Regions from separate parts of the Maribacter sp. UH1 genome, predicted to be linked through region 1. Evidence: riboswitches for the same ligand, from Rfam matches in the RefSeq annotation. Region 1 holds a riboswitch; the other holds the start of a gene.
What was found. Region 1 has a riboswitch for S-adenosylmethionine ahead of UH1x_RS04525 (homocysteine S-methyltransferase family protein). Riboswitches for the same ligand answer to the same signal wherever they lie in the genome.

Region 1 (15,655 bases):
ATAATCGTATTCCTATCCCGAATTCTACTGCTTCTGCTTTTGCTCCGTGAGATTTTAAGGTAACTGCCCCAAATATCTTTTCTCCAAAATAACGTTTTAGCCCTACACGTAAATATGTACGCCCTTCAAAATCAAACGGATAATACACATAATACCCAAATTGAGAAATCATGGACACTTTATTAATGAACAACTCATGTCCTGCAAATATTCCTACTCTTTTATAATCGTCATCTGCAGCAACACCATTTTCTGGAAAAGCTATACTTTGATAGCGAATCAACTCCTTTAAAAAATTAGAGAAATAGGCATCTACTCCAAATTGTAGCGCACTTTTTCTTCCCACTCTTTTATCCGCATAGGCAGAGAGTACAACAAAACCAAACTGTCCAGAATCAATAACATCACTTTCATTTACACCTGTTCTTAAAGCAAAATTGTAACGTAAAGGCTCTGTTACTTTTTCTTTTTCGCGATGTATATATTCTATTTCTTTGCCCCCATCTAAATCGTATACTACTCCGGCATTGAAAGCCAAGGTATTGGTAGAGGTATTTGGAGCCCTAAAATTAGCATTTGAATAATGTATTAAAGAGATACCGGCTTTGAATCCTAGCCCTTTAATAATATTCTCTTTATGATAATTGAACATTAAATACGTAGAACTTAATACATCTGATCCGTATGCGTTATTTCTAAAATTTGTTACTTTATCATATGGGTTAGTAGCATAAGAGATCCCTTGCCCAACGCGAAGCTGCACATTACGCTTAAAAAGATAAAAATTATAATGCGCGTAGAGTCCGTAATTATCACCTAGTGTGCTATTATTAGAATTCTGATAAATGAAAGAATATCCAAAATCAGGATAATTATATAACTCTTCCCATGCATTTAAGCCATAGGTTTTTCTATTGTAACTCAAAATTACACCCGCAGGGTGCGAAGTGATTAAATGCGAAATATCTGGATTATGTAAAATTATAGACCCGTAAAACTGACTAGCATCAAGGGTATACTTTTTTTGCTCACCAGATTCTTGTGCGAAACAACAACTTACTGAAATCAGTAAGATGGATAGAAACTTAAAATTCATTGGGGGCAAAAATAGTTATAAGTTTTAAGTACGAAGTATTAAGTAACGAGTATTATCATTAACGAACACTTTGTACTTAATACTCTTTACTTAATACTTCTTTAAACCTTTAAAAAAGTACTTCCGCTATTGCCTTAATATTATCAGATTTCCCCATTGAGTAGTAATGCAAAACAGGTACACCAGCAGCTTTCAGCTCTCTAGATTGCTGAATTGCCCATTCAATACCTACTTTTCGCACATCTTTATTTGTTACACAACCATCTACCGCTTCTATTAAATCTTGCGGCATATCAATTCTAAATACCTGTGGTAATAATTGCATATGTCTTTTAACTGCAATAGGCTTTATACCCGGAATAATGGGTACGGTAATACCCATACTTTTTGCGGCTTCTACAAACTCAAAATACTTTTTATTATCGAAGAACATTTGTGTTACTACATAATCGGCACCTGCATCTACTTTCTCTTTCAATCGTTTTAAATCCGATTGTAATGAAGGTGATTCCAAGTGCTTTTCCGGATAACCCGCCACACCTATACAAAAATCACTGCAGTGTTCGCTTTCTATGGTTTCATGCAGATACTTACCACAATTCAACTCTTGTATTTGTTTTACCAAGTCAATCGCAAACGGGTGTCCGCCATCTGTAGGCTCAAAATATTTTTGCTCGCTACGGGCATCACCACGTAAAGCCATTACATTCTGTATGCCTAAATAATGACAATCTACCAACATGTACTCGGTCTCTTCTTTAGTAAAACCTCCACAAATAACATGAGGTACCGTATCAACATCATACTTATGCTGTATAGAAGCACAAATACCCACTGTACCTGGTCTCATACGTGTAGTTTTCTTATCTAAAAGTCCTTCTTTCTTAATATAGATAGTTTCTTCACGAGATGTGGTTACATCAATAAATGGAGGTTTAAATTCCATTAACGGATCAATATTATTGTACAATTCTTGAATATTCTTACCCTTTACCGGAGGCACTATTTCAAATGAAAAAAGTGTCTTTCCGTTAGCATTATTGATATGGTCTGTTACTTTCATTTCTTATATTTTCACTCTTATTTGGAGAGCAAACCTTAAATAGGTATTAATACTTAATTATATTCTTTGGGCGTTCGAGTGGGCTTTCAGCTATATTTTTTCTATTTAAAAACTTTAGCAAAACTTCATCCTCACTGCTAAAATAGAAAAAGATGCCGCTTCAATCCCTAACGCACTAAACTTCTACGATATTCGGCGCTAGCCATCTTTCAGCATCCTCTAAGGGTATGCCTTTTCGTTCTGCGAAATCTTTTACCTGATCGGCTTTTATTTTTCCTAACCCGAAATAACGTGCTTGCGGATTTCCAAAATAATATCCACTTACAGATGCTGCCGGCCACATAGCCAAACTATCCGTCAGTTCAACACCAATAGTCTCTTTCACTTTTAAAACATCCCAAATGGTCAATTTCTCTAAATGATCAGGACAAGCAGGGTACCCTGGTGCAGGACGAATTCCCTTGTAGGATTCCTTGATTAAATCTTCATTACTCAACTCCTCATTTGAAGCATAGCCCCAGTGTTTTAGCCGGACTTCCTTATGTAAATATTCCGCAAAGGCTTCTGCCAATCTATCTGCAAGAGCTTTAACCATAATGGAATTATAATCATCTAAATCGGCTTCATATTTCGCCGCTAATTCTGCAGTACCAAAACCTGTAGACACACAGAAGCAACCCATATAATCTTGTTTCCCTGATTCTTTAGGAGCTATAAAATCCGCCAGGGCATAATCTGCTACACCTTCTCTACGCTCTAATTGTTGGCGTAAGGTTCTAAAAGTATACTCCTCGCTATCTCGCCCTTCGACTGAATTCAGGGTGATATCAATATCGTCATCGTTAACGGAGTTAGCAGGGAATAATCCAAAAATACCTTTTGCCTTTAATTTCTTCTCAGAAATTATCTTGCTCAGCATCTCTTGGGCGTCTGCGAATAAATCTGTTGCTTGTTCTCCAACAACCTCATCTGTCAATATTGCCGGGTATTTTCCATGCAGTTCCCAACTTCTAAAAAATGGAGTCCAATCAATATACGGCACCAAAATGTTCAAATCTAAATCTTCTATTACTTGAATCCCAAGCTTATTCGGTTTTACGATTTCCGAAGTTTCCCAGTCTATTTTAAACTTATTGCTACGGGCCTTAGAAATAGATTTATATGTTTTACTTGATGAGCGATTTAAGAACTTCTCACGAAATATATCGTAATCATCTTTAATGCTTTTCTTATAACCATTAGAAGTTTCTTTCTGCAGTAAATCTCCCACTACAGTAACCGCTCTAGAGGCATCATTTACATGAACTACAGCTTCTTTGTATTGTGGATCAATTTTTACCGCAGTATGTGCCTTACTGGTTGTTGCCCCACCAATTAGCAATGGAATCTTAAAGTCTTTACGTTCCATTTCCTTTGCCAAATGCACCATTTCATCCAAAGAAGGTGTAATCAATCCGCTAAGCCCTATAATATCCACATTGTGTTCTATGGCTGCGGCAATAATTTTTTCGGGAGGTACCATAACTCCCAAATCAACAATCTCATAATTGTTACATGCCAGTACAACACCCACAATATTTTTGCCAATATCATGGACATCGCCCTTTACCGTTGCCATTAATATTTTACCTGCATTGTCAGAATCACCTACCTGCGGATTCAACAACTTTTCTTCTTCAATATATGGCAATAAATAAGCTACCGCTTTTTTCATTACACGGGCAGATTTAACCACTTGTGGCAAGAACATTTTTCCGCTCCCGAATAAATCACCCACTACATTCATACCGGTCATTAAATTACCTTCAATAACTTCAATAGGTTTATCTGCAGCAACTCTAGCTTCTTCTACGTCTTCAACAATATATTGGTCAATACCTTTTACCAAGGCACGTGTAATTCTATCTTGTAATGGCTCTTCTCTCCATGAAAGATCTATCTTACTTTCCTTAGTTTTCCCAACTACAGATTCTGCAAAATCAAGCAATCGCTCGGTTGCATCCTCTCTTCTATTTAAGATAACATCTTCAACACGCTCCAATAAATCTTTAGGTATATCATCGTATACCTCTAACATACTTGGGTTTACAATACCCATGTTCATACCAGCTTTTATTGCATGATATAAGAAAACCGAGTGCATTGCCTCACGCACAGGGTTGTTACCCCTAAAGGAGAAAGAAACATTACTTACCCCACCACTTACACTGGCATGTGGTAAATTTTCACGCACCCATCTTGTAGCTTCTATAAAATCGATGGCATTCAATTTATGCTCATCCATACCTGTGGCTACAGGAAATATATTTAAATCGAAAATAATATCTTCTGGTGCAAAATTCACTTTGTTCACCAAAACATCATAAGAGCGTTTTGCTATTTCAATTCTACGGTCATAATTATCTGCTTGACCTACCTCATCGAATGCCATAACGATTACCGCGGCACCATATCTTTTTATCAGCTTGGCATGATGTATAAACTGTTCTTCACCCTCTTTTAAACTAATGGAATTTACCACACATTTACCCTGAACTACTTGTAGACCCGCCTCAATGATTTCCCACTTAGAGCTATCTATCATTATAGGTACTCGAGAAATATCTGGCTCAGAAATAACAAGATTCAAAAATTTGACCATGGCTTCTTTACCATCGATCAATCCGTCATCCATGTTAATATCAATAACCTGTGCTCCATTCTCTACCTGCTCTCTAGCAACAGCCAATGCCTCTTCAAACTTCTCTTCTTTTACAAGACGTAGAAACTTTTTTGAACCAGCAACGTTTGTCCGTTCACCAACGTTGATAAAGTTAGTTTCGGGAGTGACTATTAGGGGTTCTAAACCGCTCAACCGCAAATATCTGGTTGTTGGTTGTTGGTTGTTGGTTGTTAGTATTTTAGACCTATTGCTCATTTAATCCGTATCACTTTTTAAAATAATTGATAAATCCATTTATCAATTTCTTACAGCTAATAATTCTCTTATTAATAGCTTCAAAATCCTCACTCTCAATATAATTTAAATCAAGGGCTATATAAAGTTGAGTTTCTAACTCATACAAAGAACCTCTAGAAATATGTAAAAACTGTATCGTGTCCGCCGCTGTCCTTCTTCCGCATCCTTCTGCTATGTTAGAAGGAATAGATACAGCACATCGTCTAAGTTGATTAGTAAGTCCATAAGTCTCTTCTTTTGGAAACGACTTGGTCAAAGTATAAATATCCTTCACAAGAATTCTTGACTCCTTCCAAACATCTAATTCTGTATAGACTTTCATATTATTACTTTTTATCCAACAACTAACAACCGACAACCAACAACTAAAATTGACGCGGAGCAAAATTTTCCACTACCTCTGCTATCGCCGTAATATGCTCAGGAGTGGTACCGCAGCATCCACCTACAATATTGACCAACCCTTTTTCTGCGTATTCTTTAATTTGTTCTGCCATTTGATCAGGAGTCTCATCGTACTCTCCGAATGCATTCGGTAGTCCTGCATTTGGATGTGCTGAAACTGCATGCTCACTTTTGGTTGACAGTACCTCTAGATGCGGAACCAATTGATTAGCTCCTAATGCACAATTGAAACCGACCGATAAAATAGGAATATGGGAAATGGATATCAAAAAAGCTTCTGCCGTTTGACCAGACAACGTTCTACCTGACGCATCGGTAATGGTACCGCTTACCATAATTGGCACATCTATATTTCGATCTTCTTTTACTTCCTCTATGGCGAACAATGCTGCTTTTGCATTTAACGTATCAAAGATAGTTTCTACCAATAAAATATCCGATCCACCATCTAACAAGGCTTCTACTTGTTGTTTATATGCTACACGTAACTCATCAAAAGAAACTGCTCTATATCCCGGATCGTTTACATCAGGAGACATGCTTGCCGTTTTGTTGGTAGGACCGATACTACCGGCTACAAATCTTGGTTTATTCGGTTCCTTCTTTGTAAATTCATCTGCTACCATTTTAGCGATACGCGCAGATTCATAATTCAACTCATACACCAAGTCTTCCATGTAATAATCCGCCATCGCTATCGTGGTTCCAGAGAATGTATTGGTCTCTACGATATCGGCACCCGCAGCGAAATACTTGCGATGAACCTCGGCAATTGCATCAGGCTGAGTTAGTGACAACAAATCATTATTGCCCTGTAATGGGTGTTCCCAATCTTTAAAACGTTCTCCCCTAAAATCTTCCTCAGTAAATTTATAACGCTGTAGCATAGTACCCATGGCACCATCTAATATGAGAATTCGCTCTTTTAATATTTCCTTTATATCCTTCATTTTACGGTGTAAAATATTATTGGTTCAATAAAAATCTAATTCGTAATCAAGTAAGGAAAGTTCGGCTAGATGCCTTTTCTTAAGTTATCTGTCTTTGTAATGCCATATAGAATAACATCTTCTGCACAAGTACACAGAATAAAGATAGAATGTAGCACCTTCTTTTCCATATTGGAAAGGGTTGCCAAGGTTTCAATGGGTCTAGTCCCTCCACCTTTCTTGATAACGTTTCAATCTATTTATGAACGATTTGCAAAGTAACGGCACAGTATACTCTTATCCAAGAGTAAACTTGTTTTTTAGCCAACGAAATTTTTAAAAAATGTCATAAAAAAAGCCTCTAGATTCATATGGAGTCTAGAGGCCTTATTAATCAAATAATAACTTTATGCTATACTCTGTACTACTTCTTTTTTGGCTTCTTTCTTAGATCCATCGAATCCTTCGACACCACCAACAGTAGTATATTTCATTACATAGCGCTTACCCGGATTGATTTGTTGGTATGCATACTGACACATTACCGCTGCTTCATGAAAACCTGAAAGTATCAATTTCAATTTACCTTCATAGGTATTAACATCGCCAATAGCATATACTCCCGGTATATTTGTTTGGTAATCTTTTGCGTTATTTACCTTAATGGCATTCTTCTGAATTTCTAGACCCCAATCACCTATAGGACCTAATTTTGGTGAAAGACCGAATAACGGAATAAAATTATCCACCTCTAAATAGGTGTCTTCTTTCTCTTTATCCGTATGTTTAATCACAACAGCTTCCAAATGATCTTTGCCGTGCAATTCTTTTACCTCTGCTTTAGTAATCAATTTGATTTTACCAAGCTTTGCCAATTCAGATGCTTTTTCAACAGAATCCAAAGCCCCTCTAAATTCATCTCTTCTATGTACCAAGGTCACCTCTGAAGCTACATCGGTTAAAAATATAGCCCAATCTAACGCTGAATCTCCACCACCGGCAATAACCACTTTTTTGTCTCGATATACTTCTGGATCCTTAATCATATAAGAAACACCGGTATCTTCAAAATTCACAATATTTGAAATAGGTGGTTTTCTAGGCTCAAAAGAACCTAAACCGCCTGCTATAACTACAACTGGCGCATTGTGCTGAGTTCCTTTATTTGTAGTTACTACGAATGAACCATCTTTTAACTTATCTAAAGTCTCAGCTCTTTCGCCCAAAGTAAAACCTGGCTCAAAAGGTTTGATCTGCTCCATTAAATTATCTACCAAAGTACCTGCCAAAATTTCTGGAAATGCAGGAATATCGTAGATAGGCTTCTTAGGATATATCTCTGAACACTGTCCGCCTGGCTGCGGCAATGCATCTATTAAATGCGTTTTTAATTTTAACAATCCTGCTTCAAACACCGTAAATAATCCGGTTGGTCCCGCTCCTATAATGAGCATATCTGTTTTAATCATAATTTTTTGTTTAGTAAAAAGTAATTAACAATCACTTTTCAACTTCTTTTAATTTCACTTCAACTATGTACTTTATACTTTGTACTTTTTATACTTCGCTCATTTTAGCATTCTCCTTTGAATACTGATTCTTCGCCTGAATTAATGCCTTTCTATGTTTTACCACTTCACCTATGATGATAATTGCAGGGTTAGATAATTTTTCTTTTTCCACAACCTCAACTATAGTCTCAATAGTTGCAATGCCTAGTTTTTCATTCTTACGGGTTCCATTTTGAATAATGGCTATTGGCATATCCGATTTTCCCTCACCTTTGAACAGTTCTACAATTTGTGGAAGTTTTGACATTCCCATTAATATAACTACCGTTGCACTACTTTTTGCAGCTAAAGCAACATCTGTTGATAGCTTATGTTCTTTTGTTGTTCCTGTAATTACCCAAAAACTTTCTGATGCCCCTCTTTTTGTTACTGGAATATTCTGATAAGCCGGTACACTTAAACTCGATGAAATACCTGGTACCATGGCCACTTCTAAACCATGTGAAGCTGCATATTCCATCTCTTCTGAACCACGACCAAATACAAAAGGATCTCCGCCTTTTAAGCGCACCACATGTCCCGCAGATTTTGCCCGGCTGACAATCAACTCGTTTATCTGTTCTTGCTGATATGCATAGCATCCTCTTCGCTTACCCACAAAAATCAATTCTGCATTATTGGCATACTTCAGCAACTCTTCGTTAACCAAAGCATCATACAAAACCACATTGGCATTTTCCAGCGTTTTTATAGCTTTTAAAGTGATAAGCTCTATATCGCCAGGTCCCGCGCCTACAACAGTCAACCTCCCTTGACTTTGCGAGGGAGTATCAACTATTGAATTGATTGTTTTTTGATTGGATAGATTATTGGTATGCATATTATGCTTCTGCTAATTCTTGTTCTCTAAACTTTGCAACCGTCTCTAAGAATACTTTGGCATCCTTTATATAAGACTCGGCAAATTCTTTTGTTGGTTCATTCTGATTCAATTGCAGTACCAATTTCTCAAATCCGCCAGCAACGGCAATTCTTCCATCGGCTACAAACTTCTCATCAAAATCTTTAATGATACTTACATGTGTATTTACTTTCGTATTCTCTGAGGTTAACATCGCTTTCGCTGAATTCACCATTGAAGAATATGCGTGATAGATACTTGCAGACCATTTTTCTGCATCGAACATAGCTTGAGCATTCTGTATTTTCTCTTCACTTTCAAAAAGAAGTGTAGCAATCAAGTCAATAACCACACCTGCACACTCACCTACACCAATTGCTTTTTCATAACGTTCTGTATTTCCCCAGTCAATGAAATCTTCTGGCGTTAAATCATCTACAGATGATAATGGCGTTAAAAAATCATAGAAATACATTTGCCCTTTTCCAGCATAGTAATCCGGAAATGATAAATCGCCACCATTAGCATCGTAATCATTCAAGATTAAACGTAATGCTTCAGGACCTCTTTTACTAGGCACTTTAACCACTTTATCAGCAAAACGACCTTGACCGTTACCATCTGTGCTACCACCTAATAATACTTGTAGTGCCGGAGCAACTAATTTATCTTTCGTACGAACGGACATTCCCTGAAAACCAATATTTGCCATATTGTGCTGTCCACATGCGTTCATACAACCACTGATTTTTATTACAACATCTTCGTTATTGATATAATCAGGATATTCTGTTTTTATAACTCTTTCTAGTTCTTCTGCAATACCTGTACTACTTGCAATACCTAAATTACAAGTATCCGTACCTGGGCAAGCTGTTATGTCTAATGCTTTGTTATAACCTGCTTCTGCAAATCCTAATTTTTTCAATTCCGTATAGAAAAATTCAATGTTTTCTTCTTTTACAAACGGAATCAAAATGTTTTGACGAAGTGATAAACGAAGCTCACCTGCTGCATATTTCTGCACCAAGTTGGCTAATAAACGTGCCTTATCGGTATAGAAATCACCTAACAAAACTTTGATACCCAAAGCTACATAACCAGGTTGTTTCTGCGGAACAACATTCGTTACTTTCCACTTTTCAAATTCCTTTGAATCTGCTATTTCAACTGCAGGGACTTTTAAATCTGAAACTTTGGTTTTTGGATAGTCTTCTGGATCAATAGGAAAAGTATCAAAAGGGACTGCTGTTTTTTCTGCAGCCAACAATTCTTTGAATCCATCCAAGCCTAAATCTTTCAACAAAAATTTCATTCTTGCCTTTGCTCTACTCTTACGCTCACCGTAGCGATCAAAAACACGTATTACCGTTTCCATTAACGGAATGATTTGATCTGCAGGTAAGAAACTATATAATTCGTCCGCATGTCTTGGCTGAGAACCTAATCCGCCACCTAACATCACTTTAAAACCGACTTCTCCATTTTCAATTTTGGCGATAAAACCTAAATCGTGCATGTATGATAATCCTGTATCAGCATCACTTGCTGAGAAAGAAACTTTGAACTTACGTCCCATTTCTTGACTTATAGGGTTTCTAAGAAAATACTGAAATAATGCATGTGCATATGGCGAAACATCAAAAGGCTCATCTACATCAACACCAGCCGTTTCACTTGCCGTTACATTCCGTACGGTGTTACCACAAGCTTCTCTCAACGTAATATCGTCTTTCTCCAGTTCTGACCATAACTCTGGAGTTCTGTTCAAATCTACATAGTGAATCTGAATATCTTGACGCGTTGTAATATGTAATCTACCCGTAGAATATTCGTCGGACACATCGCAAATACGTAGCAATTGCTGAGAAGTCACCTTACCATATGGCAATTTTATACGGATCATTTGAACGCCTTCTTGACGCTGACCATATACACCACGAGCTAAACGAAGGCTTCTAAATTTCTCTTCATCTAATTTGCCGCCATGGAACTCATGAATCTTGCGTTCCAATTCTAAAATATCATTCGCAACTACTTGATTCTCTATTTCTGTTCTAAAACTCTGCATATTGTGGCCCCTCCTAACCTCCCCAAAAGGGAGGAACACTTACTCGGGTTAAACAAGCGTTATTATTAATTTATCACTTTACTATTCCTATAGACTTACTATACTAATTAAAATATGATGTCTAGTTTGAATTCCCCTAAGGGGCTTTTACTGTATAAAACCAGCCCCTACGGTACTATTAGATTTTGTATCTATTAAGATGAACGACCCGTTAGTTCTATGATCTTTAAATTGATCGTAAAAAATTGGCTTATTTAAACGAAAACTTACCTGGGCAATATCATTCATACCTAATGAATCTGTTTCTGTATCGATACCCGAATAATCAGGCGCAATTTTATGATGTACCTGTTCCACTTTCGCCAATACTTTATTGACACCATGTTGAACAACATATTTGTTTCCTGCGGCTAACGGCAACGAATCCATCCAAGAGATTGTAGCTGTAAATTGCTTATCAACCGTTGGCAAATCTCCAGCTTTCACTAACATATCTCCACGACTCAAGTTAATTTCATCTTCTAAAGTAATAGTTACCGATGAACGTCTAGAAGCAGTGTTATACTTCTTGTCATGAAAATAGATTTCTTTTATTTTAGAACGCGTTTGCGAAGGAAGCGCTACCACTTCATCACCTACACTCAACTCTCCTCCATAAACCTTACCGGCAAACCCTCTAAAATCATGATGCTCATCTGTCTTCGGACGAATAACATATTGTACCGGGAAACGAGGTGTACCTGCATTAAAAATATCTTTTCTATCTAAAGCCTCAAAATGCTCTAACAAAGTAGGACCAGTATACCAAGGTGTCTTATCTGTTTTATTTACTACATTATCACCTTTCAATGCACTTACCGGAATGAAGGTTATCTTCTGATCTTGGTAATCTCTTTTCGCCATCAACTCTTCAAAATCAGCTTTGATAGCATTGTAAGTTTCCTCAGAATAATCTACCAAATCCATTTTATTAATAGCCACTACAACATCTTTAATACGTAATAAGTTATTGATAAAAAAGTGTCTGTTCGTTTGTTCGATAACACCCTTACGTGCATCGATCAATATAATCGCTGCTTGTGAGGTAGAAGCACCTGTAACCATATTACGGGTATATTCTACGTGACCGGGAGTATCTGCAATAATGTAACTTTTCTTTGCTGTAGAGAAATATATATGGGCAACATCTATAGTAATACCCTGTTCGCGTTCTGCTACCAAACCATCTGTAGCCAAAGAGAAATCTAAATAATCGTATCCCTTTTGCTTACTAGTCTTTTCTATTGCTTCTAACTTATCGCTGGTCAAAGATTTTGTATCGTAAAGCATTCTCCCTATCAAGGTACTTTTACCATCATCTACACTACCTGCCGTTGCTATTTTTAGTACTTCCATTTTAAAGCTATTAGCCCTTCGCTATTCGCTATTGGCTTTTTAATATTATTGTTATTGCTAGCAGCTAATCATATAACTGCCTACTGCGACTGAATACTGTTTTCTAGAAGTACCCTTGTTGTTTTCTTTTCTCCATCGCTGCTTCTGAACGTTTATCGTCTATACGCGCACCACGCTCTGAAATAGATGAATCTCTAATTTCCTCTACTACCTTATCTATAGATTCCGCATCTGAAAGTACGGCTGCTGTACAAGACATATCGCCTACTGTACGGAAACGAACCAATCTTTCTTCTACAACCTCATCTTCTTCCCTAAATACAATACCGTCTTCTGCAGACCATATCATACCATCTCTTAAAAAAGTCTTACGCTTGTGTGCGAAATAGATTGACGGAATTTCAATTTGCTCTTCTTTGATATAAGACCACACATCTAATTCTGTCCAGTTAGATATAGGAAAAACTCTTACATTCTGACCCAATTCTATTTGTCCGTTTAACATATCGAACAACTCTGGGCGTTGGTTACGCTCATCCCATTGTCCGAAATCATCACGAACAGAAAAAATACGTTCTTTAGCACGAGCCTTTTCTTCATCTCTTCGCGCACCACCGATACAAGCATCGAACTTAAATTCTTCAATTGCATCTAATAATGTCGTCGTCTGCAAGCTATTTCTACTTGAATATCTACCTGACTCTTCTTTTACCTTACCTTGATCGATTGAGTCCTGAACATTACGCACAATTAACTCTAACCCTAACTCCTTAACCAATCTATCTCTAAATTCAATAGTTTCAGGAAAGTTATGACCCGTGTCTATATGCATTAATGGGAAAGGAATTTTCGATGGCCAAAATGCTTTTTGCGCCAAACGAACCAGTGTAATAGAATCTTTTCCTCCTGAGAATAAAAGAACCGGCTTCTCAAACTGAGCGGCAACCTCCCTAATGATATAAATTGCCTCATTCTCAAGTGCATTTATATGGGCAGTATCTTTTAAAAGTTCTTGGGAAGGCGTTACTTCCAATTCCGTACTTGTATTACTCATTCTATATTTTCTTAGATAAATTATCTTATTCTTTTCTACGACCTTAGATTAACTATGCAATCCGCATTCTCTGTTCTCCAACACCTTAGTTGGGTCAAAATAGTTATGCTCGTTAGGAAGATTATATTTTCTTAAATAGGCATCTAATTGGGTATCGTTCCAGTGGTAAAACGGACTCACCTTCAACACTCCGTCTTTGCTTAGACTTAAAATATCTAAACTGTCGCGGTGTGCGGTCTGCCCTTTTCTTAGGTTCGTAAACCACACATCTGGTTTGAATTCTGCCATGGCTCTTTTAAAAGGCTCCAACTTTACTTGTTCAGTAAACTCGGCATGTCTAGGGTCATCAATTTGTGGAATACCCATTACAGCATCTCTATGTGCAGTGGTTTGTTTTGGCACAAACAATTTTACGTTTAAATTCAATTTGCTGATTATTTCATCTGCATGCTTATATGTTTTTGGAGTGTTATAACCCGTATCGCACCAAACTACAGGAATATCTTTTTTCACTCCTGATACCGCATGTAAAATAGCAACTTCATAGGGTCTGAAGTTTGTTGTAACTACAGGCGTTTCTGCATGCTTCACTGCCCAAGAAATAATTTCTTCTGGCGGTATACCTTTAAATTGAATGTTCAACTTCTGAACTTGTGCTTCTGTCAATGCCATAATACTATTCTTTATTATTTACCCCACTTTACTAAATTCCAAAAACGCTCGTGAAAGAAATACAATATCATTTTTGTTACGAAATCTATAGAGGCTATTGATGCTGCTACTGAAAACTCACCTGTAAGTATATAAGATATAATCAGCGTATCTACTGTTCCTATTACTCTCCAACTAAAAGCCTTGGCTATACTACGAATTGGCTTTTCAGATGTTTTATCATCTTGATACGTAGTTTTGTTTTCTTTTTTATTTAATATAAGTTGATCTGCAATCATCTTTTACTCAATTTTTATTACCCTACTAATTTAATAGAGTTTTCAAAAATAGTATTATTTTCCAATGTAGTCGCCCTAATCTCAGATAAATTTCATTTACCCTATAGATTTAGTAGATTATTAACAAAAGAGCATGAAAAATTAATATTTCGCAACAAACTGAAGCATTGCGAATTGCAGAATGAAATAAAAAAATGATTTTATGAGATGATGTCTTTCAGTGTATTATTACGGTATACATCTAAGGCACTATCACGCACTTGCAGCATTAGTTTATGAACGGAACAAGTGTTTTCGTCGGGACAATCATCACAGGTTTCATAAAAATTTAGGCTTACACAAGGTACCATGGCAATTGGACCTTCTAAAACTCTCATAACATCGGTCATCGAAATTTCTTCGGGGGTTTTTAACAAATAGTAACCGCCACCTTTACCTTTTTTTGAACCTAAGAATCCTGTTTTTCTTAAGCTAAGAAGTATACTCTCCAAGAATTTTTGGGAGATGTTCTCCTTTTCGGCTATTTCTGATATTTGAACTGGTTTCTTATCTGGCTGTGCCGCTAAGTAGGCTAGCGCTTTTAAACCATATTTTGTCTTTTTCGAGAGCATAATGCTAAGATAGCCAAATAATAAAAATATCAGCAAAATACTTGAGCACACCATTTTTACGTTATAAGTTTCCAAATCAATTCTACCTACTTATGAAAAAAGTATTCTTATTATCGCTTATTGGCGTATTTGCATTAGTTTTTACATCTTGTTCAGATGACGACAGCGTTGGCGTTTCCAACGCAAGTGAATCACAAATTATCGGTACATGGAACCTTACCGCTCTTGAAACAAGAGATGGCAGGTCTGATACTAATTTTGATGGAACATCAATACCCACTACGTTTACAGCTGTTGGTAAAGATTTTGATACTGTTGTTATTTTTTCTGAAGAACCACAAACAGTAACGAGTGAAGGATCATATACAACGGTGACAACCACTACTGTTATGGGTGAAACCTCAACAGAAGAAGAAACCGGCGAAGACTTTTTCGAAAGTAATGAATGGAGATTGGACGGAAGCATCCTTTATTTTGGCTCTGGCGAAGAAGAAATTGGTTTTACGATTACAGAATTAACAGATTCTCAAATGTCATTACGATATGAGTTAGATGAAACTGTAGATTTTTTAGGATTCGAAACTAGTATTAGTGCGACCTACAATATGACTTTAAGTAAATAAACACTTTAATTTATCGTATAAAAAAAGCCCGGTACATACCGGGCTTTTTTTGTTTCTACTATCCTAATGCCTGAGCAATATCTGCGA
Region 2 (15,655 bases), 1.3 Mb from region 1:
TCCGCCTGCACCAATAACAGCAACACGCTTGCCAACCGATTTTTTAAATTTTAAAACATCAATATAGTTTAGGACTTTTGAATGGTCTACTCCCTCAATTTTAGGAGTTCTTGGTTTTATTCCGGTCGCTACAATTACTTCATCAAAATTGCCATTTTTCAAGTCTTCTGCACTAACTCTGGTATTCAATTTTACAGTTACATTATGCAGCTCTAGTTGTTTGTTAAAATAGCGAATGGTTTCGTAAAATTCTTCTTTACCCGGTATTTGCTTAGCTAGGTTAAATTGTCCGCCTGTTTCTTTTTCGCCATCAAAAAGTGTAACATCATGTCCACGATGTGCGGCTACTGTAGATGCTGCCAATCCTGCCGGTCCTGCACCAACAACGGCTATTCTTTTCTTTGTTTCTGTTGGGTTATAATTAAGAACTGTCTCATGACAAGCTCTTGGGTTTACCAAACAACTAGCAACCTTTCGTTGAAAAACGTGGTCTAAACATGCTTGATTACAACCAATACAGGTATTTATCTCATCTGCCTTGTCAGCTTCAGCCTTATTGACCCACTCTGGATCTGCTAAAAATGGTCGTGCCATAGAAATCATATCTGCATGACCTTCCGCTAAAACTTGCTCAGCAGTTTCGGGCATATTTATTCTATTAGACGTAACTAACGGAATAGATAATTCTTCTTTCATTTTTTTGGTCACCCAAGTAAATGCCGCTCTAGGTACAGATGTTGCAATAGTTGGTATACGGGCTTCATGCCAGCCAATTCCTGTATTTATAATGGTGGCACCAGCTTTTTCTATTTCTTTACCTAAGGCAACCACTTCTTGCCAAGTGCTTCCTTTTTCTACCAAATCTAACATTGATAAGCGATAGATAATAATAAAATCTTGACCAACGGCTTCACGTGTTTGCTTCACTAATTCAATTGGTAAACGCATTCGGTTTTCATAGCTACCGCCATAATTATCGGTACGTTTATTTGTTCTTTCTGCAATAAATTGATTTATTAAATAACCTTCAGAACCCATAATTTCAACGCCATCATAACCCGCTAGTTTGGAAAGTTGAGCCGAATTTACAAAATCACGAATGGTGCGATTAATACCGGATTTATTGAGCTTAAAAGGTTTAAAAGGGGAGATGGGGGACTTTATAGCGGATGGTGCCACAGCAAAAGGATGATACCCATACCTGCCAGCATGTAGAATTTGCATACAGATTTTACCACCTTCTTTATGTACGGCATCAGTAATGACCTTATGATGTTTCGCATGCTTTTTAGAACTCATACGTGCAGAGAAAGGACCTGTCCAACCTTGTACGTTTGGCGCTATTCCGCCAGTTACTATTAATCCGACTCCGCCTTTTGCCCGTTCGGCATAATATGCGGCAATTTTATCTATTCCATTTTTTTCCTCTTCTAATCCGGTGTGCATAGAACCCATTAAAATCCGATTTTTAAGGGTGGTAAATCCTAAATCCAAAGGCTCAAAAATATGTTTGTACTTGGTCATCTTACTACTAATTAAATTCAATTTACTATGCATGCATAATAGTTGAAGGTACGTTTTAAATATTGAACATTTAGTTAGTAGCTCTATTTTTTTATCATAATGGTTTACAGATTATTTATAATTAGTGCCAAACAAGCGCATTCAAAGTTCTTCAAAAAGCTGAATTAAATAACATACTTTCTTAATTGAAACATATAAAAAGCCCCTATTGAAACAACAGTTTCAATAGGGGCTTTTATTATAAACTCTTTAATATTACTCCTTACTTGCTTTTGCAAATTTATAAGTAACACCAATATTTAAACCAAATGAAGAATAAGGAACTTTTTGAGATAGTTCTTGAGTAGTGTCTGTGTTAGTATTAGATAACTCATCTACATATGTAGTATTTCTATTTATGCCTTCTGGTAAATTATCAATGGTATATAAACCACTTACAGCAACAGTTCCATCAGGAAGTTTAACATCTGTGTTAAACTCAGAGATTTCAGAATCTTTACGCTTTAAACTAATACCATAATACTCTACTTCTGCAAAAAGGCTAAAATTAGAATCTAGATCGTACTTATACCCAAGTGCACCTACAAAACCTAAAGGGAAATGACCATGGAAATCTTCTTTATAATTTGTTTCAGAATACGATCCGTTTGGCACTCCAAAAGCTTCTGCTTCCGCTTCAGAAAATACAGATTTTTGATAAATAACTCCTTCTGTTTTTCCACCTAATTTAATTAATGCCCCAAAACGTCCGTAAATGTTATTGGTAAACTTATAAACTACAGATGCTGAAGCACCAAATGCACGTGCTCTTGCTATTGCATTTACTTCCGTACTTGGTAAATCTACAATTGACACATCTTGGTCTGTACCTTTTAAGTAACCAACACCTAAATCAACCCCAAAAGATTCATCAAAAAAATACGTACCTCTTAATTGAAAATTTACGCCTTCTCCATAACTACCGTAAGAGTTCTCTGTATCAGAGGCATTAACTCTTTCTCCTAATTTCATGGTTGCACTACCAAATGCCAATCCTGAACTAGCAGATACTTGCCATTGCCCGTAGGATACCGAGCTTAATAAAAGAGCTGTACATACAGCGATTAAGTGTTTCATAATAAATGATTTATAAGTTGAAATTTGATTAACCTAATTTTTTAAAAAGCAAAAATAAACCCACACAAACAACTCATAAACAATGTTTTAAGTCATAAGACTTAAATGAATCCCTACGAGTTTAAATGTAACTTTTAAATTAGTCTATCAAAGTTACTTTATTAGGGAAAGTTCTTATATGTAAGTGCATGCTTTAACATTCAAATTAAAATTTACACTTTATTTCACCTTATATTTTATTAATTAATCAATTTTAAAGGCCAATATCAATCTTATTAATAATTTTTTAGGATATAACACGTATTCTCTCAATACTTAATCAATAACTATTAAGATGATTACCTTATAATAGCTAAGGTGTTTTAATTAAAAATAGCGCTTCCAAAAAATCAATATCCAGTTTTTAAAATTGGTTTATTCTATAAACGGACTGGCATATTTTTCATCGTTTATAAACTCATCATCTGTTAAGGTATTTAGAAAATCTACCAAGGCTTGTTTATCTGTATCAGACAAGTTTAATCGACGGACATTATTACCTTGGGTTAATCTATTATCTAGATTAGGATTATTTTGGACACCACTGTTATAATGTTCTACAACATCTTCTAAAGTTTCAAATCTACCATCATGCATATACGGTCCGGTTAAGGCTATATTTCTTAATGATGGCACTTTAAATTCACCTAACTCATTGTTGTTTCCGGTTATACCACCTACACCCGGATCTGTTATGGTAGCATCCAACCCGTTGTTTCTTGCATCATCCCCAACAAATACATTGGTGGCATGACAATCAAAACATCGCGTTTGATTACTCATAAACAACTGCTTACCTCTATTTTCAGATGTAGTAAAATTGGGAAAATTGTCATCTATATCTTGTGTCTGAGCAAGTCCTTCGTCAAATTTAGATTCGTAGGAAACCATTGATCTTATAAATTGTGATAATGCCAATGCTACGCGATTGCTTGTTATTGTTTCATCGCCAAAAGCATTTGTAAATAAAGCTGCGTAATAAGGCTGTTGTGTTAGTTTCTCTTCAAGTTCAGGCAATGTTAACCCCATCTCAACCAAGTCCTGTATAGGTACTAAGGTTTGTGCTTCTAGGGTTGCGGCTCTTTCATCCCAAAAGAATCTTCCATTCTCATAAAACCTGGCATTTGCCAAACCCATAGAATTTCTTGAAGTCAACTCTCCATTAAACCCTGTACTTAATGCATTGGGATCGGAAAATCCGTTTTCTTGTATATGGCAAGAAGCACAAGAAACAGTGTTGTTCATTGACAGGTTCTTATCATAGAACAGAACCCTCCCTAAAGTTGCTCCATTATCTGTTGTAGCATTATTATTGGGAGTATTATCCTCATCTCTGACATCATTGTCAAAGAAAAAATCAGGTAAAAGAATATTGGCATAATTAAAAGGTGAATCAGGTAGGTTTAGAATGGAATCATCCACCTTCACAATATCTAATGTTTCTTCTTCTACCGTGGTATCAATTTCACTTTCATCTTCAACCAAAACTACTTCTTCCTCATCTTCAGGAATTTCTATATACTCATCTTTTGCACAAGAAATGATTATAAATGTCATTAGACATAAAGTGACAACATACTTTTTCATATTAAATTGATTTTAAAGGGATTGATAAAAATTAAAAAGTAGTTTTTTGTCATTCTGGTCTTTTAAATTTTGGCAGGATAGATGTTTTTATAATTGTAAAAGCTTCGCCAGCAACGGCGAAACCTTTACAATTAAGAGTTTAAGCTTAAAAATTTGGGGAAAGGTTGAAACTGTTTATAGCTGCTGAAATTTCATAACCTAAACGAGCACCTTCATCGCTATCTGCTTGTATATGAACACCCAATGGTATTCTAGAATATCCGTTTTCTTCTGCCATTTCAGAAAAAGAATTGAAGCTTCTAGAGTCGCTTCTAAATTCTGAACGACCTGCGTGGGTTCTGTCCGTGAAATTAATTGCATCACCACCAAATATGTCTATAAATACTCCAGATGCCACAGCTGCAAAGGTTGCATGACCAGAAGGGTAGGCAGGAAATGCAGGATTTGGAGAGGAAATAAACCGTGCTAAATTCGTTTGAAAATCATCATTTATATATTCTAAAATATATCTACTTGGACGCTCCGTGTTGTAAGTATATTTATCATCCCAAGCGGAAACTGCTGCATCGTTCATGGCGAAACCCAATTTCAATAATAGCTCTAAGGTTTCTTCAAAATCTAAATCTTCTTGCTCAATAAGCTGATTTGCTATTGAAAACTGACGTCCAGGAGGACTCATCATCAAACCTTCTACATCATCTGACCAGAATTCTGAAATCCACAGATCTTCATTATCCGATAATCTGGCAGTTGTAGCAGAGATCTCCACTTCTTCCATTTGTTCGTAATAACCACTATTTCTATTTTCATTATGATCAAAAGGTGGGGGCGTACTAGAGGTTTGTTCAGGAGAAATCACAAAAGTTCTAACTTGATTCCAATAAGGAAACCATGCACTTTCACCTTCAGATGCAGCCCATAAACCAACTCCTACAGGTGCCACGTATGAGGCAGGATTAGGATCTAATTGTTGTGTTTCCGCAGCATTGTCCGTTTGACTATAGGCAATGACCATTTCTGCTACCAATGCTCCCCACTCTTCAGAATCTTCTATTTCTTCTTGAGATAAGTTTTCAGATAATTCTTCTGCCATTTCATTTTCTAAAGTGGCAATACCAGATTTAGCATTATTGGATACACTGAACATAAAATGATCGAAAACCAAAGCATAACAAGTGTTTAGTGCTAAATTTCTATCTACATTGGCAGGTCTATCATCTTGGTCTAGATTAAAACCTTGTAATTGATTTCTAGTAGATCCGTAACCATCCATATCAGCTACCGCTGTTTCATAACCAGCTAAATGAATATAAGCAAGTGCTCTTGCCGTAGTGTTAGGTCTTAATCCGTTGGTGTATCGATCTAATACTAACCACAGATCGTTCCAATCCGTTATAAGCTGTACTGTCTCTTCTGATGGGTTTAAACCGTTGTTTCTATTGTTCTGTCTTCTAGCTGTTAAAGAATCTTGTTCTACTGTATTAAGATCTTCTACTTCGGCATCGCTTAGTTCAAGTACATCAAGTTCATCTTTGGCACAAGCTTGTACTAAAATCACCGCTAGAATTATTATTAACCATCTTAATTGATTATTTCGCATAACATTTTTTGTATTAAGGTTACTGTTTAATTGAAGGCTTATTTATGCCTTTTCCTTAATACGATCAAGAGTTCGATTTACCCAACCCCTAATTTGAAAAAAAATAGAATTAGTTTTAGAATACTTTAAAATTGGTAAGATTAAATGGTGTTTTGTTTTAGTGGATCACCTAAAACTGTATGCTAAGTTGTAGGTTAGGAGCGAAGCCTATAGTTTTACGGTAGGGGTCATCTACCGGTGGCTCATTCTGAAATATGTTTACGATATTATCTTGGTCATAAAGATTCACAAATGACAAGCCCACAATGCCCTTCCAACCTTTTTTAGCATTTGTGAATTCATATGTTGCTGATACGTCTAATTGATGCATACTAGGAAAACGATCGGTATAGCCAATATCCAAATCGCTTTGTGAAATTGAGCTACTACTATCGAAATTCGGTACTATTACAGGCATACCGGTAAAATAGCCCCAAGTTACCGCCAAATTAAAAGGATCTAAATGCCATAAAGCTGTAACATGTAGAATATGGCGTTGGTCAAAAAATATCGGCAAGGTTTCATTAAAGTCCGTATTTACTTCACTTAACGAATAACTAAACAAGGTTTCAAAATTGTTCCATCTATTTTTTACGAACAAATCTGCACCCATACTTTTCAACTTGCCTTTCTGTAGGTTGCTGATATTGGTTTGTAAAGTTACATTGTTGGTATTTTTACTATACAATTCAAAATCTATTAACCAACCAGATTTGTTGTACAAGGCACCTAACATTGTCTGATAGCCCTCAAGTACCGAAGTAGTTTGATCAGGAAGATACCAAAACTGAGTCTGGTTATTAAAATCATCAAAATCGTCTCGAATCTTTTTTTGAATAAATTGATGAGATCGACCTACCGAAGTCTTAAAATAAAAGGCATCACTTGTCCTAACATTAACTGAAATTCTTGGGTCTGCATAAAACCTTTTATTAGGTTCGTAATAATCGGTATGCATACCAAAACTAGCCGTTATATTATCGTTCCAATTTTTATTGATCGATAAGAAAGCACTATGAGTTAATGCATCTTGATCTCTACGATTGTTTACACTATTCTCATCATTACGCTCATCGAACCTTAAACTATAATCAGTTAAGGTATATCCAGTTTCTAGTTCGGTATTATCGTTTAACTGTAATTGAACTTCTGTTATAAGGCGTGTATCATCAATGGTGTTAGCGTATTTTTCAAAACTTGAACGTTCAGATGCTAAAAAGCCTTCACTTTTGTTATCGATGTATAATATAGATTTACTGATTCGTGCTTGGACTTTGAGTTTCTCTGACAAAGTGCCTTCCCATTTCATATTCATTCCCCAGTTATTCAACGATAAATCCCTAAAATCTTTATTGTCCTTATCCTCAGAATCTTCTAAGGTTGCCGATAAAATATTTTGAATATTTATGTAGCTGATCGTGGCTTTATGGTTCTCATTGATATCATAAACCAATTTTGAATTAATATCATAGAATCCAACTTTAAAATTTTCGCTATTGACCTTATCCGCAACATCTTCTAAACGACTACCTTGAAAATTTAGAATAGAAAAGGCGGTAAGTTTTGGAGAATTAATACTTGGGTAATTAGACCTACCGGCTACATATAAGGCAAGCTTATCTTTTACAATAGGAATTTTTGCCGTAGCACCGGCATATACAGTATTTGCTTGAACGTTATATGCTGTAGAGTCCGGTACATTATTGCTTGTGGTAATATGCATTAGCCCCCCAACACGACCTCCCCATTTTGCAGAAAGGGTATTTCTTTGAATTTCAATTTCGTTAACTATTGTAGGATTATAGGGTGCTATAGCGCCATAAAAATGCCCGTTATGGTAAATGGGGATATCGTCAATTTCAATAAGTGATTGGTCAAATGTACTTCCTCTAAAATTTAAACTTCCTGGTTTACCACTTGGCGTATGTACTCCCGGTATATTTTTAACTACATTAAAAACATCACCATCAGTTTCCCCTGCTAGTAAACCCAATGACCGCATATCTATATGAAAGGTATTATCACTAATCTTAGCGTTAACACCTCTTGTCAAATAATCAGTAATTTGAACTTCATTCAAATGAATCATAGCATGTTCTAAGCGCACAGGTGTTTTTAATGCATCCAACGCAGAAGCTATTATATCTAATTTGGAATAAAAGGAAGCACGTATATGAACCGAATCTAATGCGAATATATTCTTGATGGTATACCTTGAATTAATAGGATACAAAAAGCGCTCTTCTCCCTTATTAATTTGGATAGTTATATTAGGAATGACCTCACTATTTTCTGCATCTATAACATTAAATGAAATATCATTTCTTATAGGCACAACCATATATGAGTTGATTCCGTCTTTAACAAATTTGACAGGAGCCTCTTCATTTATATTCGATAAACAATTTTCTAACGATTCACAATCATGTGAAGAGGAGGGCAGTACAACTTGATCTAAAAGGGTATGGTTATAGATAAAATCTACATTGTAAGTGGCTTTTAATTCATCTAAAAAATCTACTAATTTTAATGTAGGACCGTTTTGAGAAAATGATATACAAGGAAATAAAATACAACACCAACTAAGAACAAGAAACTGAAGTAGTGTTCTCTTATGCTTATACATGGGTCTCATATTATGCTTTATACGTTCAATACTATTCAAAAATAACGGTATTACCCTCTTGAAGCTCGTATTTTATTTCCATGGTGGTAAAAATGGTATTTAAAGTTTGTTGCAAATCTTTATGCGCTATTGTACCCGTAAACTGAAGTGTATCATACTTTTGTGGAAGATTTACATCTACATTGTAATAGCGTTTCACATCAGCTATAACTGTTTTTAGCGGAGTTCTATCATAGGAACTTAAACCATTCATCCATTCCGGACTCAAATATTGGTGTTGGTCTTTTTTAAATTTGCCACCTACTAAAAAAACACTTTGCCCTTTCGTAATAATTTCTGAATTGTTTTTATACGAAACTTCTATTTTACCTTCATAGCAATATACCGAAAACTGTTCCTCTTGTGTACTTATATTAAACTGTGTACCCAACACAGAAACTTGTGCCGTGGGAGTTTGCACCACAAAAGGAGCACCGCTAGTTACATTAAAAAATGCTTGACCTGAAAGAGTAAGCATTCTACTGTCCTCCCAATCATCTTTATCATATGTTATACTTGATGCCGCATCTAATTCAACCAAAGAACCTGTTGGTAGTTCAACTGTTTTACTCTCTGCAATTTTGGTAGCAATAGTAGTGGAACTAGTAGACGTGAAATACCAAAGCAGACTACAGGACAGTAATATAGCTACACTTGCGGCAATACGCAGCCAGTTTTTATTGCTCTTTTTTAATGGAACAACTGTCTTATTCTCTTCTTTTAATTTGGCTAAACCTGCCTCTAGATCAAATGGTTTTACCTTCCAGGTATCTATATCATCAATTACAGTTTTAAGCGCATCTAGTTCACCCGATTCTTTCAGTTGTTCTTTCTCCTCGTTACTTAAACGATCATCCATCCAACGGGCAATTAAATTTTTATCTTCTAAATGCTTGCTCATACTAGTAATACGTTTAAAAAACTATTTAACCAACCTGCTAAATAGAAAAATCTTTAATTTCTGTAATACTGTTCAATTTTATTAAAGCTTTTGAAATACGTTTTTCAATAGCTGTCTCGCTGACCTCTAGCCTAATCGCTATTTCTTTGTATGTAAGCTTATCTATTCTATTCATTAAAAAAGCCTCGCGTTGCTTTTCTGGTAAATCTGAAATAACGGATTCTAGTTTTAACTGAAATTCTTTTGTTCTTAATTTAAAATAAGGGTCTTCATTATCTTGTTCCTTAACCAATCCTTTTTCAAATTTTAAAGCAACTTTTTTATTACGCAGCGTATCGATCATTAGATTTCTTGAAATACTATATAGAAAACTGGCTACCTTTTTATAAACGACAGTACTGCACATAGACCACAATTTAACAAAAGAATCATGTACAATATCTTCTGCCCGCTGCATATCGCCAAACTTATAGTAAAGGTAATTTCGCAAACCTTCTGCATGGGTTCGATAAATGTTATTATAAACGCTCTCTTCGCAAACCGATGGTTCTTGACCCATTCTTTAATATTAAATTCTAAAAGACCAATTATAAGGTCTATTACCCCAATATTAGTTATTGAAGCTTTTAAATGCAAGATACTCTAAAGTAAACTACCTCAAGATAATACTCAAAGTATTCAAATATTATCTATGGAGTATTGTTATGTGTTTATAATACTAATGAGATTAAGTTCTTAATTATAAAACCTTATTATTTACGTAAAGGTCTTACCCCAATAAACAGTAACGTATACATAAACAAAAGCATTAGATACCATGTATTACTTACCAAATCTAAATAATCTATTTCCCCTTTAGAGAAGCTTAAAATCATTAAGACCTGTGCTCCATAAGGAAGTAAACCTTGAAAAATACAGGCAAAAATATCTAAAATAGAAGCCGTCTTTTTATTATCTAAATGATACTCGTCATTAATAATCTTTGCAATTGGTCCGGCAATTATAATTGAAACGGTATTATTGGCTATTGCCATATTAATTGTACTCACTAATGTAGCTATACCAAATTGTGCCGATTTCTTATTTTTTATCAGCTTTCTAATATTGACCAATATAAATTCTATTCCGCCATTTCTTTCTACCAATGCCGCCAGTCCTCCGGTCAATAAAGACAAAAGAAATATTTCTGTCATGTTGGTAAATCCTGTGTAAGCAATTTTGGCGGACTCAATCAGAGTAAAATCTTGATGAACAATTCCTAATACAACTGCAGCTATAGCGCCTAGTAATAGCGTCACAAATACATTGACTCCACCAATAGACAGGACAATTACCAACACATACGGTAAAATCTTTACAATATCATAATTATAGATCGTGTTTTCAGATGCAACGGATTCTAACCCTAAGCCTTGAAAAACTAGTATAACAATGGTAAATATCGCTGCTGGCACAGCTATTTTAATGTTTTGTTTGAACTTATCACTCATTTTACAACCTAAAGACTGGGTTGCTGCAATAGTTGTATCTGAAATGACAGATAGGTTATCACCGAACATACTACCGCCCAATAACGCCCCGCATAATACTGCCAGCTCTGCATTGCTTTCTTCGGCAAAACCTACTACTATTGGCGCCAAGGCTACGATAGCGCCAACAGAAGTTCCTGTTGAGACAGATAAAAACCCGGCAATGATAAAAATGCCCACATATATGTATTGTATGGCTATAAGGTCTAAACCAAGATTTACAATGGCATCTACACTACCTGTTTCATTAGTAATTGCAGCGAAAGCACCTGCCAATAAATAGATAAGGCACATCGTCAATATCTTATCATCTCCACAACCTTTTAAAAGCGTATCGATTTTATCTGATATCGATTGCCTAAATAGTATGAACGCAACTACAATACCCACAATTACCGCAATAGGTGCGGGTAGGGCATAGAAATCATTTTGATAGATACCTACGCCTAAAAAGGTAAATACAAATACCAACAAAGGTATTAAGGCAGAAAATTTGGGGGTCATCTTTTTGGTACTTTCCATTTCTCTTTCTTCACAATCAAAAAAAGAAATAGCTAAAAATTAGAAGGATTATGAATTAACATTTGTTCCAATTAATTGGCTTATCTATTTAGCACCTTGCTTGTTATTGCAGGTTGCTATCTCCTTTTTTGAGATTCTTGATAATTATTTTAAGGGCGCAAAAATAATGTATAAAACTGATGACTAAATCTTAAATAAGGTTAATTTATCTACAAATTATTCTTACAATAGATTGCGGTATTCACTCGTGAATTATTACATAAATTTTAACGTCAATTATTATTTAATTAACAACAACGTACTATTTAATGGTCGAAGTTTGATTCCATAACACAAACTAATTCAAACATTTACATATGATTACAAATTACTTTAAAGTTATTTTCGCATGTTTGTTAGTTGTTTTTACTACAGCATGTTCAACTCAAATAGAAGAATTCGGTGAAAATTTTGACCGAGATAAAATGGACTTGTTTTTTTCAAGAATTGAAAAACAAAACTTAGGAATGGGCAGTATATCCATTTTTAAAAATTGTAAAGAGGATTATCAATATTCATTTGGTTTTATTGACGTAGAAAATTCAATTGAGGGCAACAAAAATTCTAAATACAGAATAGCATCTGTTACTAAAGCATTTACGGCCACCATGATCATGCAGCTAGTTGAAGAAAGCAAATTGACTCTAGAAACTACAATAGACAATTACTTTCCAGAAATACCTAATGCCAAAATTATTACTATAGAACAATTATTGAATCATAGAAGCGGACTCTTCAATTTTACTGAGGGTGAATATGACCCAGAAGACCGAATACAACCTGCCTCTAGACAGAAACTTTTAGAGATTTTCATTAAAAACGGTACTAATTTTAATCCAAATGAGAAATTTGAATATTCCAATACCAATTACCTTTTGCTATCATTTATAATTGAAGATATTGACGAGAAAACTTATGCTAGTTCATTTAAAGATAGATTGGCTACACCGTTAGGACTTACAAATACTTATAATGGAGAAGAAATCAATGCTACAGACAATGAAGCATATTCTTATCAATTAGAAAGTGAAAATTGGGTCGCTTTGGTTGAAACTCATTATACCATTCTCCAAGGCACCGGCTCTTTGGTATCTTCACCTAAAGGCGTAAATGTATTTTATAATGCTTTGTTTGACGGAAGGTTGGTTTCTGAAAGTTCGCTTAATAAAATGACAACGATGAATGATGGTTATGGCTTCGGTCTCTTCACAATTCCGTTTTATAATAAAAGTGGATTTGGACATGATGGCAGGGTAGACGGTTATCAATCTTTAAGTATCTACTTTCCGTCAGATGATGTAACCCTTACCTATTTGTCTAATGGTGTAAACATGGTGCCAAATGATATTGTAATTGGTGCCTTAAGTATATATTCAGGCTTAGATTATGAATTACCTTAAGGTTTTAAGAACTTATCTCTTTTTAACCCATGAATCAATACCGAATGCTTTATTTAATTCTGATATAAGTTGCTTCTTTTTTGATTCGTTCTCGCAATCAACAGGTACACTTATGTAAGTTAAACCTTTTGGGTATGCGCCTTGTTCATGTGTATACCCTAAAGCTTTTAGTTTTGTAATAATTGCAGCTATGTTATTCTGATCTTTAAAAACACCCACCATAGCCATACAATTTAATTCTGAAGTTGTATTAGCTACTGATACTGTTTTTGATTTCTCTGTTAATACATCTTCTTTTTCTACAACTGGTTCTTTAATTTCTTTTGCCCCAACACCTGTAGTTACTGTGTCTACCATTGTTTTTACAGATTCGGTCGACAATGTATTTTCTGGTTTATCTACTATTTCTTGCTTAACTACCGAGTCTATTTTATCATCTACTAAATCAGCCTCAGTAAGTGGGGCATCAGAAATAATAATTGCAATTTTCTTATTAGGGTCAATTGCATCTTTTGCAGGTATTGTCACCGGCACATAAGTTTCTGAATTTGTATATACATACTCTCGATCTTCTGAATGATAAGAAGCAGGTAATTGTTCTTTCGATGTTTCCAAATCAGGAGTTGCCTCTGTCATTTCATTCTCATTATTAAACATATACATGTAGATGAAAATAGAGAATAGGGCTATTACGGCAATGGCAATTGCAAAGTCCCATCTACCTTGTTTAGTACTAAAAATATCTTTATCGGGGGTCATGGTTATATGTATGTTTTGAGATACAAGAATTTACTAAAAAAGTAAATATAACCAATCTAAATATTATGTATGCCAATAAGATGCTATTACCATCCTTAATTATTGGTAAGAAAATTATCAGTTCAACTTACTTTTTTACCGTACATGTGATAGTAAACTGAATCTATAGCATGGTGTATATCTGTTTTGGTAAATGGTTTGGTAATAAAGTCTACACAACCAAGCTCTCTTGCCACTTCTTCAAATTCTTGTTTAGTAGAAGTTGAAATAAAAGGCAACCTATTACTGAACATTTCTAAGAACGAAAGTCCGTTCATTCCTGGCATTTCTATATCCGAAATAACAAATTGTGGTTTGTTTATCTGTATATGTACCCAGGCATCATATGAGTCTTCAAAGATTGTTACCTTACCAACCAACGGATGCGTTTTGGCAAGCTTTTCTGCTAATGACAACCAGAGGTGAGAGTCATCTACAATTACTAGTTCGAGTTTCATTAATCTGAGTTTGAGGTTTGAGAGACGAAAAGTACCCCATTGTCTGAAAATGAAAAATTAATTCTGTTGAAAGGTGAGAAAGTGTCTTTATATGTTAATTTCCCATCTAAAACACTAAATTTAATTCGGAATTTTAAAAGTAAATATTTCCCTATTTATAAAGCCAAGCTCTCTAAATTTGTGCATTTATTTTACCGCTATAGCAACTATAGTTAAGATGCTATTTTTAAATTATCCATTTTTTTTGGTATGGTAAAAAATATTGAAGTTCCTTTATTTGGTTCACTTGCTACCCATAATCTACCACCATTACTTTCTACCATATCTTTACATATAGACAATCCTAAACCAGTGCCTTTCTCATTATTAGTACCAAAAGTTGATTTAATATGCTTTTTTTGAAAAAGCATTTCTTGTGTTTCTTTATCCATACCAACGCCATCATCTGCAACTTCTATTTGTAATTCATCTTCCTTCTCTGTAACGCTAATGACTATCTTACCCTGCTTATTTGTAAATTTTATAGCGTTACTAATTAAATTTCTGACTATAATAATGACATGGTTGGCGTCACTATAACTAATGGTATTCTCTGGAATATTATTTAAGATATCAATTTCTTTCTTTTCAGCCAAGGGAGTTAAAATTGAAACTGTATTCATTACAATTTTACAAACCTTAATATTAGAACGATCTAATACAATACCTTTCATTTGTGTTTTTGCCCATATTAATAAATTGTTCAACATTTCAGAAATACCTTGAATATCCCTTAAAGCTTGTGGAAAAAAAGTATTATAATCTTCTTTGCTAATAGTCTCATTGGAGGTCATTTTCATAAGCGTGTAGAAAGAATTTATAGGTCCCTTTAAATCATGGGCAATAATAGAGAATAGTTTGTCTTTTGTTTTATTGGATTCTTCTAGTTGTGCCTCATGCATTAGTAAAGCATCTTGTTTTTCCTGTAGCTTTTCATTGTATTTTTTTTGGAGTTTTCCTGTTCTATATAATAAAACAAGAAATAAGGAAACGATTGCAAGTGCCGCAATTGCTAAGTAGACATATTTCTTTTGTTCAGCAATAGCTTTTTCTTGATTCGCAATTAATTGTCGCTTTTCATTCTCATACTTTGTTTTACTACGTAAAATACCAAGTCCTTTTTTAAACTTCTCTGTTGAACTTTTTTCGTGTAAATCCATATAAGTAGATTGATACTTATATGCTAATTCATCTTCTCCTTTAAGATGGTAAACTTTAGATAATAATAAATTTGACTTTTTAATGGATCCTGCAATTTGTTGCTCAGTAGAAATAGCTAAACCTTTTAACCCATATTCCTCTGCCTTCTCTATATTGTTCATTTCTAAATAACACTCTGCTAAACCATTGTATACAAGTGTATAACCGTAACTAAAATCTATTTCATCACATAATTTTT

Region 2: linked by a shared signal. The riboswitch ahead of UH1x_RS19405 (Na+/H+ antiporter NhaC family protein) and the one ahead of UH1x_RS04525 (homocysteine S-methyltransferase family protein) in region 1 are both predicted to bind S-adenosylmethionine.

Annotation. Positions count from the first base shown of each region.
Region 1 covers NZ_CM166387.1:1,025,194-1,040,848, forward strand. Annotated here, with positions in the region: gene UH1x_RS04505 (acyloxyacyl hydrolase) at 1-1,096, opposite strand, end outside; gene metF (methylenetetrahydrofolate reductase [NAD(P)H]) at 1,206-2,159, opposite strand; gene metH (methionine synthase) at 2,335-5,076, opposite strand; gene UH1x_RS04520 (four helix bundle protein) at 5,087-5,440, opposite strand; gene UH1x_RS04525 (homocysteine S-methyltransferase family protein) at 5,484-6,473, opposite strand; SAM riboswitch class I at 6,588-6,702, opposite strand; gene UH1x_RS04530 (NAD(P)/FAD-dependent oxidoreductase) at 6,860-7,921, opposite strand; gene cobA (uroporphyrinogen-III C-methyltransferase) at 8,010-8,843, opposite strand; gene UH1x_RS04540 (nitrite reductase) at 8,845-10,935, opposite strand; gene UH1x_RS04545 (sulfate adenylyltransferase subunit 1) at 11,083-12,330, opposite strand; gene cysD (sulfate adenylyltransferase subunit CysD) at 12,434-13,384, opposite strand; gene UH1x_RS04555 (phosphoadenosine phosphosulfate reductase domain-containing protein) at 13,433-14,056, opposite strand; gene UH1x_RS04560 (DUF2061 domain-containing protein) at 14,071-14,334, opposite strand; gene UH1x_RS04565 (RrF2 family transcriptional regulator) at 14,535-14,945, opposite strand; gene UH1x_RS04570 (hypothetical protein) at 15,038-15,568, shown strand; gene UH1x_RS04575 (trans-sulfuration enzyme family protein) at 15,627-15,655, opposite strand, start outside.
Region 2 covers NZ_CM166387.1:4,454,108-4,469,762, forward strand. Annotated here, with positions in the region: gene UH1x_RS19370 (oxidoreductase) at 1-1,524, opposite strand, end outside; gene UH1x_RS19375 (outer membrane beta-barrel protein) at 1,780-2,640, opposite strand; gene UH1x_RS19380 (cytochrome-c peroxidase) at 3,055-4,266, opposite strand; gene UH1x_RS19385 (vanadium-dependent haloperoxidase) at 4,412-5,866, opposite strand; gene UH1x_RS19390 (TonB-dependent receptor plug domain-containing protein) at 6,036-8,531, opposite strand; gene UH1x_RS19395 (FecR family protein) at 8,563-9,471, opposite strand; gene UH1x_RS19400 (RNA polymerase sigma factor) at 9,509-10,030, opposite strand; gene UH1x_RS19405 (Na+/H+ antiporter NhaC family protein) at 10,224-11,504, opposite strand; SAM-I-IV-variant riboswitch at 11,574-11,671, opposite strand; gene UH1x_RS19410 (serine hydrolase domain-containing protein) at 11,879-12,961, shown strand; gene UH1x_RS19415 (hypothetical protein) at 12,974-13,720, opposite strand; gene UH1x_RS19420 (response regulator) at 13,843-14,217, opposite strand; gene UH1x_RS19425 (tetratricopeptide repeat-containing sensor histidine kinase) at 14,430-15,655, opposite strand, start outside.